DNA from 3 places in the Rothia sp. SD9660Na genome. Region 1 is predicted to be linked to each of the others. Evidence: predicted binding sites of a transcription regulator. Region 1 holds the regulator's gene; each other region holds the start of a gene.
The links. The regulator HrcA, encoded in region 1, represses chaperone genes, less so after heat shock. The targets are predictions, from matches to a motif close to TTNGCACTCGNNNNNNNCGAGTGCNAA.
Positions count from the first base shown of each region.

Region 2: groL (chaperonin GroEL) is a predicted target of HrcA. The motif match lies at 2,882-2,908, and genes of this name have one in related genera.
Region 3: groES (co-chaperone GroES) is a predicted target of HrcA. The motif match lies at 2,166-2,192, and genes of this name have one in related genera.

Region 1 is NZ_CP125946.1:1,213,232-1,217,558, reverse strand. Features, by position in the region: gene dnaJ (molecular chaperone DnaJ) at 1-1,044, opposite strand, end outside; gene hrcA (heat-inducible transcriptional repressor HrcA) at 1,091-2,083, opposite strand; gene QM007_RS05920 (DUF3097 family protein) at 2,261-3,118, shown strand; gene QM007_RS05915 (DUF4870 domain-containing protein) at 3,277-3,693, shown strand; gene hemW (radical SAM family heme chaperone HemW) at 3,782-4,327, opposite strand, start outside.
Region 2 is NZ_CP125946.1:338,756-343,082, forward strand. Features, by position in the region: gene QM007_RS01755 (threonine/serine exporter family protein) at 1-854, shown strand, start outside; gene QM007_RS01760 (uracil-DNA glycosylase) at 883-1,563, opposite strand; gene QM007_RS01765 (DUF3263 domain-containing protein) at 1,627-1,869, shown strand; gene QM007_RS01770 (LytR C-terminal domain-containing protein) at 1,982-2,746, shown strand; gene groL (chaperonin GroEL) at 3,079-4,327, shown strand, end outside.
Region 3 is NZ_CP125946.1:641,369-645,695, reverse strand. Features, by position in the region: gene groL (chaperonin GroEL) at 119-1,714, opposite strand; gene groES (co-chaperone GroES) at 1,770-2,057, opposite strand; gene QM007_RS03220 (class I SAM-dependent methyltransferase) at 2,749-4,029, shown strand; gene QM007_RS03215 (glutamate--cysteine ligase) at 4,140-4,327, shown strand, end outside.

The DNA of each region.
Region 1 (4,327 bases):
CTCGGAGAACTGCTTGAGCAGGTTCTTCTGCTCCTCGGTGAGGTCGGTGGGGGTGCGCACCTCAATCTGCACGCGGATGTCGCCGCGGCCGCCGCCGCGCAGGTGGGTGACGCCCAGGTCCTTAAGGGTGACCACGTCACCTGACTGGGTTCCGGTGGGAATCTGAACCTGCTGGGGGCCGTCGAAGGTGTCGAGAGTGATGGTGGTGCCCAGGGCCGCGGCAGTCATGGGCACACCTACGGTGGCTACCAGGTCATCGCCGTCGCGGCTGAAGGTGGGGTCGGGGTTGACGCGCAGCTCAACGTAGAGGTCGCCATTGGGGCCGCCTGCGGTGCCGGCTTCGCCCTGGCCTGCCAGGCGGATGCGGGCGCCGTTGGTGACGCCGGCGGGAATTTTGATGGTGAGGGGCTTGCGTTCCCGCACGCGGCCTTCGCCGTAGCATTCAGCGCAGGGGTGTTTGATGACGGTGCCGAACCCGCGGCAGGTGGGGCACTCAACGGGCTGCACAACGGTGCCCAGAATTGACTGGACCTGGCGCTGCATGTAGCCCTGGCCGTGGCAGGTGTCGCAGGTTTCGGGGTGGGTGCCCTCAGCGGTTCCTTCGCCCTTGCAGAGGTCACAGGTGACGGCGGTATCAACGGTGATGGGCTTGTTGGCGCCAAAGACGGCATCTTTGAGGTCAATCTTGACGTTGATGAGGGCGTCCTGGCCCTGGCGGACGCGGCTCTGGGGGCCGCGCGGGGTAGAGTTGAAGAAGGTATCGAAGATGTCTTGGAAGCCGCCAAAGCCCCCGCCGAAGCCGCCTGCTCCTGCACCGAAGCCACCGGCGGTGCCGTTTTCGTTGCCGGTCTGGTCATAGATGCGGCGCTTTTCGGGGTCAGAGAGCACATCGTGGGCGAGAGAGACGCGCTTGAACTCCTCGGCAGCTTCTTCCGAAGGGTTGATGTCGGGGTGCAACTGGCGGGCCTTCTTACGGTAGGCCTTCTTGATTTCTTCGGGGCTGGCATCGCGTGAGACGCCGAGGGTTTCGTAGTGACTGCTCACTGGTTCTCTCTTTCGATGGGCTGGTTTAAAGGGGGTAGGCGCAGGGCTAGGCCTGGCCCAAAATCTTGGATAGGTAGCGGGCTACGGCGTTGACCTTGGAGACGGTGCTGGTGTAGTCCATGCGGGTGGGGCCAACGACTCCCACGTGGGCAGCTCCCCCGGGCCCGTAACTACTGGCGATGACGGAGGTTTCGGCCAGGGATTCGCTGCGGTTCTCAGAGCCAATACTCACGGCAAATCCGCGTTCATCGTGCTCTAGGTCGGTGAGTAGCTTGAGGAGCGCAACCTGCTCTTCTAGGGCATCGAGTACCGGGGCGATGCTGCCTCTGAAATCTACGGTCGAGGCAGCAAGGTAGGAGGTTCCCGCAATCAGCACCTGCGATGAGGCCCCCTGGGCTGCAAGTAGGTGCAAGGCCTCGGTAAGGGGACCGAGCAGGTTAGTACCGGGGACGGACGCCGGTGCTGCGGCTATGCTGTCGAGCGTACGGTTGGCGTAGAGGTCAAGGAGTTGCTGGCGGGCTACTGCAAGCTCTTCGGGGCTGTGGGCGAGGGTGAGGGTGCGCTGGTTAACATGGCCGGAGTCGGTGATAAGGATTAGCAGCACCGTGGAGCTGGAGAGGGAGACCAGCTCGATATGACGCACACTGGCAGCCGGGCCGGTGGGGTACTGCACCATAGCTACCTGATGGGTGAGTGATGAGAGTAGACGCACGCTGGTCTTCATCATCTCATCAACGCTTTCGGCACTATCGAGTAAGGTGCGAATCGCCCGTTTTTCAGCGTCAGAGAGGGGTTGTAAGGACGATATCTGGTCAACGAAAAGGCGGTAGCCTCGGTCGGTGGGCACCCGCCCGGCGCTGGCGTGGGGGGCCTGGATGAGACCCTGTTCTTCAAGGGCTGCCATGTCGTTGCGGACGGTGGCGCTGGAAACCCCCAGCTGGTGCCGCTCAAGCAGGGTTTTGGACCCCACGGGCTCGCGGGTGTGCACGTATTCTTCGACGATGGCTTGCAGAACTTGCAAGCGTCTCGGGTGGTTCACGGCACCTCCTGGGCTCATAGGTCTTCGTTAGGCGGGCGAAGAGATCTGCGGGGCTAAGTTAGCACTTGATGACCTTGAGTGCTAAGTTACCCGTTAACTCTAATACCACTGAACTAGAATCAGAACTCGGTACGCTGATGGCTAATGCCCCTGGATGAGAGAGTGAGAGACACACCGATGGACTACCGCGATACTTGGGGTCAGGCCGACCTCACCTCCCACCGCCCTGCCCTGCCCAAGGTACCTCTTACCCCCGGCATGGTGTTAGAGGACGCCGCCACCGGCTTTGTGGGGGCGGCAGTGACCCTGCGGGCTACGGCGTCCGGCCCCCAGGTGGGCCTCGAAGACCGGCGGGGCCGAATCAAGTTCTTCCCCCTGGGGCCGGGGTTTTTGCTTGAGGGTCGCAGCATTGACCTAACCAAGCCTCAGCAGAAGCCTAAGACCGCTACACGGCAGGTTTCTCGGTCGGGGTCGGTTGCGGTGGAAAACGCTCTAGCGCGGACGGCCAGAGCCAGCCGTATCTGGGTGGAGGGCGTACACGATGCCGAGCTCATTGAAAAGGTCTGGGGCCACGACCTACGGGTTGAGGGTATCGTGGTGGAGCCTCTGCACGGGGTTGATGACCTCGCTGGTGCTGTTGCAGCCTTTGGCCCAGCTCCCCACCGCAGGCTAGGAATTCTGGTAGATCACCTGGTGGCGGGAAGTAAGGAAGAGCACATCGCACAAGAGGCCATGGCCGTAGCAGGTGCCCGCGATAACGTGCTGATTGTGGGCCACCCCTTTGTGGATATCTGGCAGGCCGTCAAGCCCCAGGTATTGGGCTTACAGGCCTGGCCCGAAGTTCCCCGCAGGGAAGATTGGAAGACCGGCATACTGCGGCGTTTCGGCCGGGCGGCAGAGACCCCCGGGGATGTCCGCGCCGGCTGGGATTCCATCCTCAAGAGGGTCAACTCCTACACCGACCTTGAACCAAGTCTCTTAGGGCCCGTAGAACACCTCATTGACTTCGTCACCCTGGATGGGTCAGCAGGCTAGAGCGGGTACAGCCGGTGTGACAAATATCGTCCTGCTCCCCCATAAATTCGTAGGCTTCACATATACCGCCCTCCCCCGGCTTTGACTAAAATTGTGACTGGTGGGCTTAAAAGCCTGCACATCACTCATTCGCCCTTCAACCTCAAAGAGAAGAATTCTTGAAGACCGCATCAGCACCTTCCTCGACCGCCTACAAGGGGTCACCTGCAACCGCTGCACACCTGTCTGTTAGCGCAGACCGCAATATCGCAACCGCTGCACACTTTGGGGGCGTGCTAGGTTGTATTCCCGCGGCCGTCATCTACTACCTCTACCGAGGCCGTGGCCCCTTCACCGAGCAGGAATCTCGTGAAGCTCTTGACTTCACCCTGCTACCCACCCTGGTTCTGGCTATCTCTATTATGCTCAGCAACATTCCAGGTATTGGCTGGCTCTTCGGCCTCATCGCTGCCCTGGCCTGGACCTACTTGGCTATCTCAGCTCTGATTGCCGGTGTGAAGGTAACCCACGGCAACCCCTACCAGTACAAGGGCAATACCCGTCTTTTCAGCAAGCTCACTCGCCGCGGTAAGTAGGCACCCGGGCCGCTAGAACATGAAGGGGGCGGTCTGACTCAGCTGAGTCAGACCGCCCCCTTCGTTTCCCCTGGCAGGTCAAACGTAGTTAGCTGTCGATATCGGGGAGGAGCTCCCTGGTCACCGCGTCGCCTAGCAGGCGCCCCTGGAGGGTGAGCTGCACGCGTCCGCCCGCTCTAGCCTCGGGGTCAATCAAACCCTGCCCCTGAAGCCAATTCAGTGACGCCTCGATTCGGGCAGCATCGCCACCCTCCAACAGGCGGGAAGTCTCTAGGCCGTCAATAACCCTAACCTGTAGCATGATGTCCTCAAACCTACGGGTCTGCTCCCCCAAAACCTCGCGGGCAGCAGCCGGACTTTGACCAGCACGGACTCGGCTGGCATAGGGGACCGGGTGCTTGACGTTCCACCAGCGGGTGCCGTTCACATGCGAGTGGGCGCCGGGGCCAATGCCCCACCAGTCCTGGTTACGCCAGTAGGCATAGTTATGGCGGGAACGATACTCCGGTGACTTGGCATAGTTCGACACCTCATACCAGTGGTAGCCAGCCTCATTGAAGATCTGTTCAGCCAGCAGGTACATATCCGCCATCAGGTCCTCGTCGGGCATGGTGTAATCGCCCCGCCGAATCTG
Region 2 (4,327 bases), 870 kb from region 1:
CTCTTGCGGTGTTTACCGTGGTGAACTTTGTGCTGGTGTGGGCGGGGCGTTTTCGCCTGCCCAGCTACTTCATGATGGCCCTGGGTGCCGCAACGATTACGGTGCTGGCCCTCTTGGTCTCTGACCCCGAGGGCTGGTTTTATGCCAGGGGCTTCTACGTATCTGCCCCGCATATCGTGGCGGCAGGGCTGATGATGCTGCTCCCCACCTTCCGCCTGGTATCAGCAGTTCAGGACGCCCTGCACGGCTTCCCCCTCACCGCAGCCGGTAAGTTTGTCATTACAGGGGCTAATTTCACCGGGATTATTGCGGGAATCGCGGTGGCCGTGACGGTCATGAACTATTTCGATGCCACTAGCCTGGACGTACAGCGGTCAGTTTTTAGCCCGCCACCCCTGTGGGTTTCTATAGCCGGTATGGCAGTGGGAAGCGCCATGTCGGTAGCTGCCTGGCAGGGCTCTGCCCAGACTATCTGCCTGACTCTGCTGGTGTCTTTGCTGGGGCAGGCAGGCTACTACTGGCTGGGTGCTATAACGGGGTTAGAGGGCGGACGCCTGCAGGTACTCGCCGGGGCAACCCTGGTGGGACTGAGCTCGGCCTTCTTGGGTTATCTTTTGCATAGCCCGGCCTCTATTTACTATGTGCCGGGCATGATGTTTATGCTGCCGGGTCTCACTATTTTCCGCTCCTCCTACCTGGTTTTGGGAGGGGAGGACGTCTTTGCCGGGGGCCAGGGCCTCACCGCTGCCGGGGTGACGGTTCTGCTGATGGCCACGGGGATTGTGTTCGGCACTTACCTGTGGGATGCCATGACAGGGCGTTTACGGTCGAGGAGCTCGTGGAATCTGGTGTGACATAGCTATATGCCCCTATGACTATGTTCTAGTGGGGGAGCGCCCAGTCCACGGGCTGCGCTCCTTGCTGCACCAGGAGCTCATTCACCCGGCTAAAGGGCCGCGAGCCGAAGAAGCCCCGCGAGGCCGAAAGCGGTGACGGATGGGGAGACTCAACACAGGGGTAGCCGCCGAGCAGGGGCCTGCATTTGCGGGCGTCCGCACCCCAGAGTAGCCCCACCAGGGGCGTGCCCCGCTGCGCCAGCGCCTCGATGGCGGCGGTCGTGATGTGCTCCCAGCCCAGATTACGGTGCGAGCCTGCCTGGCCTGCCCCTACGGAAAGCACCCGGTTCATGAGCATAACCCCCTGGGCGCTCCACGCCGTAAGATCCCCGTGGGGTGGGGGCACCAGCCCGGTGTCGGCCTGGAGCTCCTTATAAATGTTCTGTAGCGACCGGGGAATCGGGCGCACCTCGGGGCGTACCGAAAAGCTCAACCCCATCGCGTGGCCGGGAGTGGGGTAGGGATCCTGCCCAATCACCAGCACTTTGACCTCGCTCATGGGGTAGGTGAAAGCGCGGAAAATATCGGCCCCCGGGGGCAGTGTTGTCCGCCCAGCCTCGTGCTCTGCCCGCAGAAAGTTACCCATAGCTCGAATCTGGGGTTCTGCCGGGGCGAGGGCTTGAGCCCAGCCAGGGTCCATAATCTCATGCAGGGGGCGGGCAGGCACGGTACTCCTTAGGCGTCGGTGCGGTATTCTCCCTACTAAGACTAGACCACCGAAAGTGAAGAGATGAGCAGCGAGACCACCGAACCCGAAGAGGGCCTCACCGAGAACGAAGCGGCAATTCTCAATCTTGAGAAAAAACGCTTCAAGTACCAGGGTAGTAAAGAACAGGCTATTACCCGCACCCTGGGGCTCACCCCGGTGGCCTACTACCAGCGGCTCAACGCCCTCATCGACAATCCCAGAGCAATTGCCGCCGAACCTGCGCTCACCCGCCGCCTACGCCTCAAGCGCGATGCTCTGACCTAACTCTCTTGGTCGGCAGCTTCGCTGCAAGCCTGCTTTACCTGCCTCTTGAAGAAGCCTAGCGTGTACCCTAGTAACTAAAACCCCGCCACCGCGCACGATCATGAGGACGCCCGTGAACAGCTACCCCCGCGATGAGTTCGACGATATCGACGAAAACACCTCCCGCCGAGGCGCCTATCGCGGTGCCCCTGTTGACAATGCAACCTCTCGCGCAGGGCTACTGGCAATTATTATCAGCGGCGTGCTGGCCCTTATTGTAGGTGGCACCATGTACGTGATTTCTCCGCGTACCGCTGCCCCCGAGGCATCCGGAACCAGTAGCGCCACCGCTACCGCTTCGGCAAGCCCGAGCACTGAAGCTACTCCCACCACTAACCCCTCCAGCGTGACCGTTGAGGTCTACAACTCCAGCGCCCCGGCCGGTGCTGCCGCCCAGGCCACCGCAGCCCTCGAAGCGGCCGGCTACACCGTTACCTCTACCGCTAACTGGGCCGGGGCCTACACCGCTGAATCCATGGTCTACTTCGCCACCGGCGCCTCCTCAGAAGCTAACGAAATAGCTGATGCCCTAGGTCTGCCTACCATCGCCCAGGACTACCAGGCTGAGACCGGCCTTGTCTACGTGGTCCTGGGAGCTGATTTCGACCCCACCAGCCTGCCGGGAGTCGCGTCCTCGCCCTCAGCTACTGCCGAAGAAACCGCCAACGCTGTCACCGGGATAGAGAACTCGACTGGGGCAGGGGAAGCGCCTGCCAACTCTACTGTGCCCGAGGGGGTCGACCGCTACAGTTATGACCCGGCAACTGGCACCTTCTACTTCGACCCCGCCGGTAGCTACATCTACGACTGGGCAACCGGCACCTACCAGCTAGGTTAGGGCCGCTAGCTCACGCCCAGCGGACGTCCGCCCACCGCTGACCTACCTAGCACCTCTTGTGCGCTGTGGGCGATTAAGGGTCGGCTGTGAGAGCAATAGGTTTGCGCCCCTAGAGCTCAAGTGCCAAGATTGGTATTAGCACTCAGAGGCTTCGACTGCTAAATCATGTGCTAGGTTTAGCCGCCGAACCGCTCTTGAGTAAGACACCTGAAGCGATGCTCTGGTGAGGCGCACCCACCTGCCCCATGGCAGCACAAGCCGGGCTGCGCCGTCCGTCGCGGGCACCGAAGAATCGCGCTCACCCCGAATGTTCCAGAAGGAGCGAAAGCCATATGGCAAAGCTGATTGCTTTTGATGAAGAGGCACGCCGCGGTCTTGAAAAGGGTCTAAACACCCTGGCAGACGCAGTGAAGGTAACCCTCGGCCCCCGCGGTCGCAACGTTGTACTGGAGAAGGCCTGGGGCGCACCCACCATCACCAACGACGGTGTTTCCATCGCCAAGGAAATCGAACTCGAAGACCCCTACGAAAAGATCGGCGCAGAGCTGGTCAAGGAAGTCGCCAAGAAGACCGACGACATCGCCGGTGACGGTACCACCACCGCAACCGTCCTAGCTCAGGCTCTCGTCCGCGAAGGCCTGCGCAACGTCGCTGCTGGTGCCGACCCCCTCTCCCTCAAGCGCGGCATCGAAAAGGCTGTTGAAGCCGTCACTGCCGAACTGCTGGAGTCAGCTAAGGAAGTTGAAACCGAAGAAGAGATCGCTGCAACCGCATCTATCTCAGCCGGCGACCCCGAAATCGGTAAGCTGATTGCCCAGGCCATGGAAAAGGTCGGCAAGGAAGGCGTCATCACCGTCGAAGAGTCCAACACCTTCGGCCTGACCCTGGAACTGACCGAGGGCATGCGCTTCGACAAGGGCTTCCTCTCCGGCTACTTCGTCACCGACGCAGACCGCCAGGAAGCTGTTCTTGAAGACCCCTACATCCTGATTGTTAGCTCCAAGATTTCTAACGTCAAGGACCTCGTCCCCGTCCTCGAAAAGGTCATGCAGTCCGGCAAGCCCCTGCTGATTGTCGCAGAGGACGTCGAGGGCGAAGCCCTGGCCCTGCTGGTGCTTAACAAGATGCGCGGTTCCATCAAGTCTGTAGCTGTTAAGGCTCCCGGCTTCGGCGACCGCCGCAAGGCTCAGCTGGCCGACATCGCTATTCTCACCGGCGGCCAGGTCATCACCGAAGAGGTCGGCCTCTCCCTCGACACCGCAACCATCGACCTGCTGGGCCAGGCCCGCAAGGTTGTTGTCACCAAGGACGAGACCACCATCATCGAGGGCGCCGGCGATGCCGACGCTATCGAGGGGCGCGTAGCCCAGATCCGTGGCGAAATCGCTAACTCCGATTCCGACTACGACCGCGAGAAGCTGCAGGAGCGCCTGGCCAAGCTGGCTGGCGGCGTCGCAGTTCTCAAGGCAGGTGCCGCCACCGAGGTCGAACTCAAGGAACGCAAGCACCGCATCGAGGACGCCGTCCGCAACGCTAAGGCAGCCGTTGAAGAGGGCATCGTCCCCGGCGGCGGCGTAGCCC
Region 3 (4,327 bases), 570 kb from region 1:
TGACTGAAAATTTGCTTTAAAAAGCAAACCCCTGCCCCTACGGTGTTAGTCACGGTAGGGGCAGGGGTTGTTCTGCCTCAAGTGGCCCGGTAAGGCCTTGAGTGCGGGGGCGGGGCCTTTACTTGGCCTCGTCCTCGCCCTTTTCCTCGGGCTTTTCGACAACCAGGGTCTCAGTGGTCAGCACCAGGGCAGCGATAGAGGCCGCATTTTCCAGGGCTGAGCGGGTGACCTTGACGGGGTCGATGACGCCGCGGGCCATCAGGTCCTCATACTCACCGGTGGCGGCGTTGAAGCCGGAACCTACGGGCATGTCGGCTACGCGGGAGGTGACCACGTAGCCGTCCTCACCTGCGTTCTCGGCAATCCAGCGCAGGGGCTGAACCAGGGCGCGGCGGACGATGTCTACGCCCACCTGGGCATCGCGGGATTCGAGCTCAACGCCGTCCAGGGCTGCCAGAGCGTGAACCAGGGCGGTACCGCCACCGGCGACAATGCCCTCTTCCAGAGCGGCACGGGTGGAGGACACGGCATCCTCGATGCGGTGCTTGCGTTCCTTGGCCTCAACCTCGGTTGCAGCACCCACCTTGATGACGCCTACGCCACCGGCCAGCTTGGCCAGGCGTTCCTTGAGCTTTTCGCGGTCCCACTCGGAGTCCACGCGCTCAATTTCGGCACGCAGCTGGTCAACGCGCTCGGCAACGGCCTCAGAGGTGCCGCCACCGTCGACGATGGTGGTGTTGTTCTTGGTGACGGTCACACGGCGGGCTGAACCGAGCTGGTCCAGGGTGACGGCGTCCAGGGAAATGCCCAGTTCACCGGTGATGACGGTGCCACCGGTCAGGATAGCCAGGTCCTGGAAGATTGCCTTACGGCGGTCGCCAAAACCGGGTGCCTTCAGCGCTACGACGTCAAGGTTGCCGCGGAGCTTATTAACCACCAGAGTGGAAAGAGCTTCGCCGTCCACGTCCTCAGCGATGATGGTCAGAGGCTTCTTAGCCTGAACAATCTTCTCAAGCACGGGCATAATCTCAGCCACGGTTGAAATCTTGCCCTGGTAGAGCAGAATCGCGGTGTTCTCAAGAACAGCCTCGGCACGTTCAGGGTCGGTGACGAAGGAGGGTGAAAGGTAGCCCTTGTCGAACTGCATACCCTCGGTCACTTCGAGCTCAACCTCGGTGGTGGAGCCGTCCTCGATGGTGATGACGCCGTCCTGGCCTACCTTGCTGAAGGCCTCAGAGAGCAGCTCACCAATCTGGGGTGACTGAGCTGAGATAGCTGCTACGTGGGCAACTTCTTCACCCTTGACCTCGCGGGCGTTAGCCAGCAGGCGCTCAGATACCAGCTTGGTTGCGGTCTCGATGCCGCGCTTGACCTCACCGGGGGCAGCGCCCGAGGTAACGTTGCGCAGGCCCTCAGACACCAGTGCCTGGGCGAGGACGGTTGCGGTGGTGGTACCGTCGCCAGCAACATCGTTGGTCTTGGTAGCTACTTCCTTGGCGAGCTGGGCACCCAGGTTTTCGTAGGGGTTTTCCAGTTCAATCTCGCGGGCGATCGACACACCGTCGTTGGTGATGATGGGGGCGCCCCACTGCTTATCAAGCACCACGTTACGGCCGCGGGGGCCCAGGGTTACCTTGACAGCGTTAGCAAGCTTATCGACGCCTGCCTGCAGGTGCTTACGCGCATCATCATTGAATTCAAGCTGTTTTGCCATGAATCCTTACTTCTTTCTCGTGTTTCGTGGTTTGTGCGGTAGAAACAGCGAAAACTTAGGAAACGACAGCCAGAACGTCGCGGGCTGAGAGAATCAGGTACTCAGCTCCACCGTACTTAACCTCGGTGCCACCGTACTTGGAGAAGATAACGACGTCACCTTCAGCTACGTCAACGGGGATGCGGTTTCCCTTGTCGTCGATGCGGCCGGGGCCAACAGCGATAACCTTAGCCTCCTGGGGCTTTTCCTTAGCGGTATCGGGGATAACCAGGCCGGATGCGGTGGTCTGCTCTGCTTCAACGATCTGAACGACAATGCGGTCTTCGAGGGGCTTGATAGCCATGGTGAGGTACTCCTTCAAGTGAGGTCTCAGCGTAAAACGTAAAAGGGGTGACCATGATGCACTAAGCGGGCTCAAGCCGGTATCGTCGCGGTGCTACCGACTGCCGATTTAGCACTGTCAACGGTCAAGTGCTAACTAAAACTTTATTCCCCTCACCCCCTACGGGCAAGATAAAGCGCCGGTTTCGCAGACAGCGCACCGCCTCAGCTTAGGTTGTTGTGCCCTACAATACAGGTTGAAGCGACTTTCCCCGGCAGATAGGCGACCATGCTCAAACTCATCTTCTGGCCGGTACTCGTCCCCTCTTTTCTTTTCGCAGCCGGCTTCGGGGCCGTCGTTCCCATCCAGATTCTGGCAGCCATCAGGCTGGGGGCTCCGTACTAGCAGAAACTGTCTCTACTCAAGACCGCGGCAAAGCCACGACCGCCCTCTGCCTTGGCCTCTTTGGAGCCGGCTTCCTTCTCATCCCTCTAGCGCCCAGTGGGCTAAGTTCCTCTCCATCTGGTCGATGTTCTCGCAGGTTGCCATCGTGCCGGGCCCCTGGCTATCTCAGGTATCATGCTGGTTTCTTCCCTCCCGGTAGCCTTTACCGCCATCGGCTCTAGCGCCCTGGGGGCTCGCCCGATTCACGCCAGCCCCAGCCAGTCGGCCTTCAGCGGGTCTCGCCCACCCTAACCTTTAAACTAGGTACATGACCTTTTTCCCCCGCGCCGGTGCCCAGCCTTTCTCCGCCGACCAGCTAGCAGTCCTAGACCAGCTAGTGCCCTATCAGCCGGCTAGTTCCCTCCAGGCCGTCAGTAAGCTGCGGGCTCAAGGTTTCAGCGCCGAGGATTCCTCTGCCCTGCTGACCCAGGCCCGTCTGCGGGCCCTGGGGGCCACCAAGTTCGGGGAAGAAGCCTCGCGTATGCTCTTCACCGAGGCTGGCTATGAGCAGGCGACCCGGGCAGCAGTTGCCGACCATCATGCTGCCCGTTTCGTGGAGGCCGGGCTAAAATCTGTTGCTGATTTGGGCTGTGGCCTGGGGGCAGACTCCCTCGCCTTTGCCCGCGCAGGGTTAGCGGTGACGTCCGTTGAGCTTGACCCCGCTACAGCAGCCCTGACCGCCCACAATCTCTCCCCTTACCCCACTGCCCAGGTGCTCGTGGGCGATGTAGAACAGGTTGAGCTCGAACAACTCACCACCGTGAGCGGTGAGCGCGTCGCCGCCCTCTGGCTAGACCCAGCCCGCCGGGAGGTTGAAGGCGGCTCTACCACCTCCCGCCTTTTTGACCCCGAAGCCTTCTCCCCGCCCTTTTCCTTCCTGCAGAAGCTGGCGGCAACCGGAATTCCTATGGGGGTCAAGCTAGGCCCGGGCCTGCCCCACGAGGCGATCCCGAGCGGGGTGGAGGCCGAGTGGGTCAGTCACGGCGGGTCTGTGGTGGAGGTGGTGCTCTGGTTCAACGCCCTGGCCCGGCCCGGGGTTGCCCGCTCGGCTACCGTATTGGGGGCGAACGCCGTTACCCGGCAGGTCCTGGGTGAGATGACGTCCCAGCTCACGGCGTCAGCCGATGAAGAGCCGCTTAAGGTAGCTGACTTAGGGGACTACCTGATTGAGCCCGACGGGGCGGTGGTTCGTTCCCACCTGGTCGCGGATTTTGCGCGGGCAGTCGGGGCCACCCTGCTGGATGAAAATATTGCCTACCTGACCTCGGACTCCCCAGTAGTTAGCCCCCTGGGCCGCTCCTACCGCGTCCTGGGCACCCTGCCTTTGAATGAGAAGAAGCTACGCCGCTGGGTCAAAGAAGAAGGAATTACCGCCCTAACCATCAAAAAGCGGGGGGTCGATGTGGTCCCCGAAAAACTGCGGGCAAGCCTGCTGACCGGAGTAAAAAAGAAGAAGGGGGCTCCTCACAAAGAAGCTACCCTGGTTCTAACCCGACTGGGGCAGGGAACAGATTCCCAGCGGCTAGCTATCTGGGCTGAGGAGGCCTGATTTATTACATATATCTCATTGGATTCGTCATAGAGTGAGCCGGATTCTTCTGCGCTAGCCCCTGCCCCTAAGATAGAACCAGCATCGCACCGAGACCCTGGAGCCAGCGCATGATTTTTCACCCCTCGAACCAGTCCACGATTGGTGTGGAATGGGAGGTCGCCCTCGTCGATCCAGAAACCCGCGAACTGGCTTCACGCGCAGACGAGGTTCTGGCTCTACTCCAAGACCAGCACCCCCGGGTACTCGAAGCAGCAGACGACCGGGCCCACATCACCGGCGAGTTTCTCAACAATAC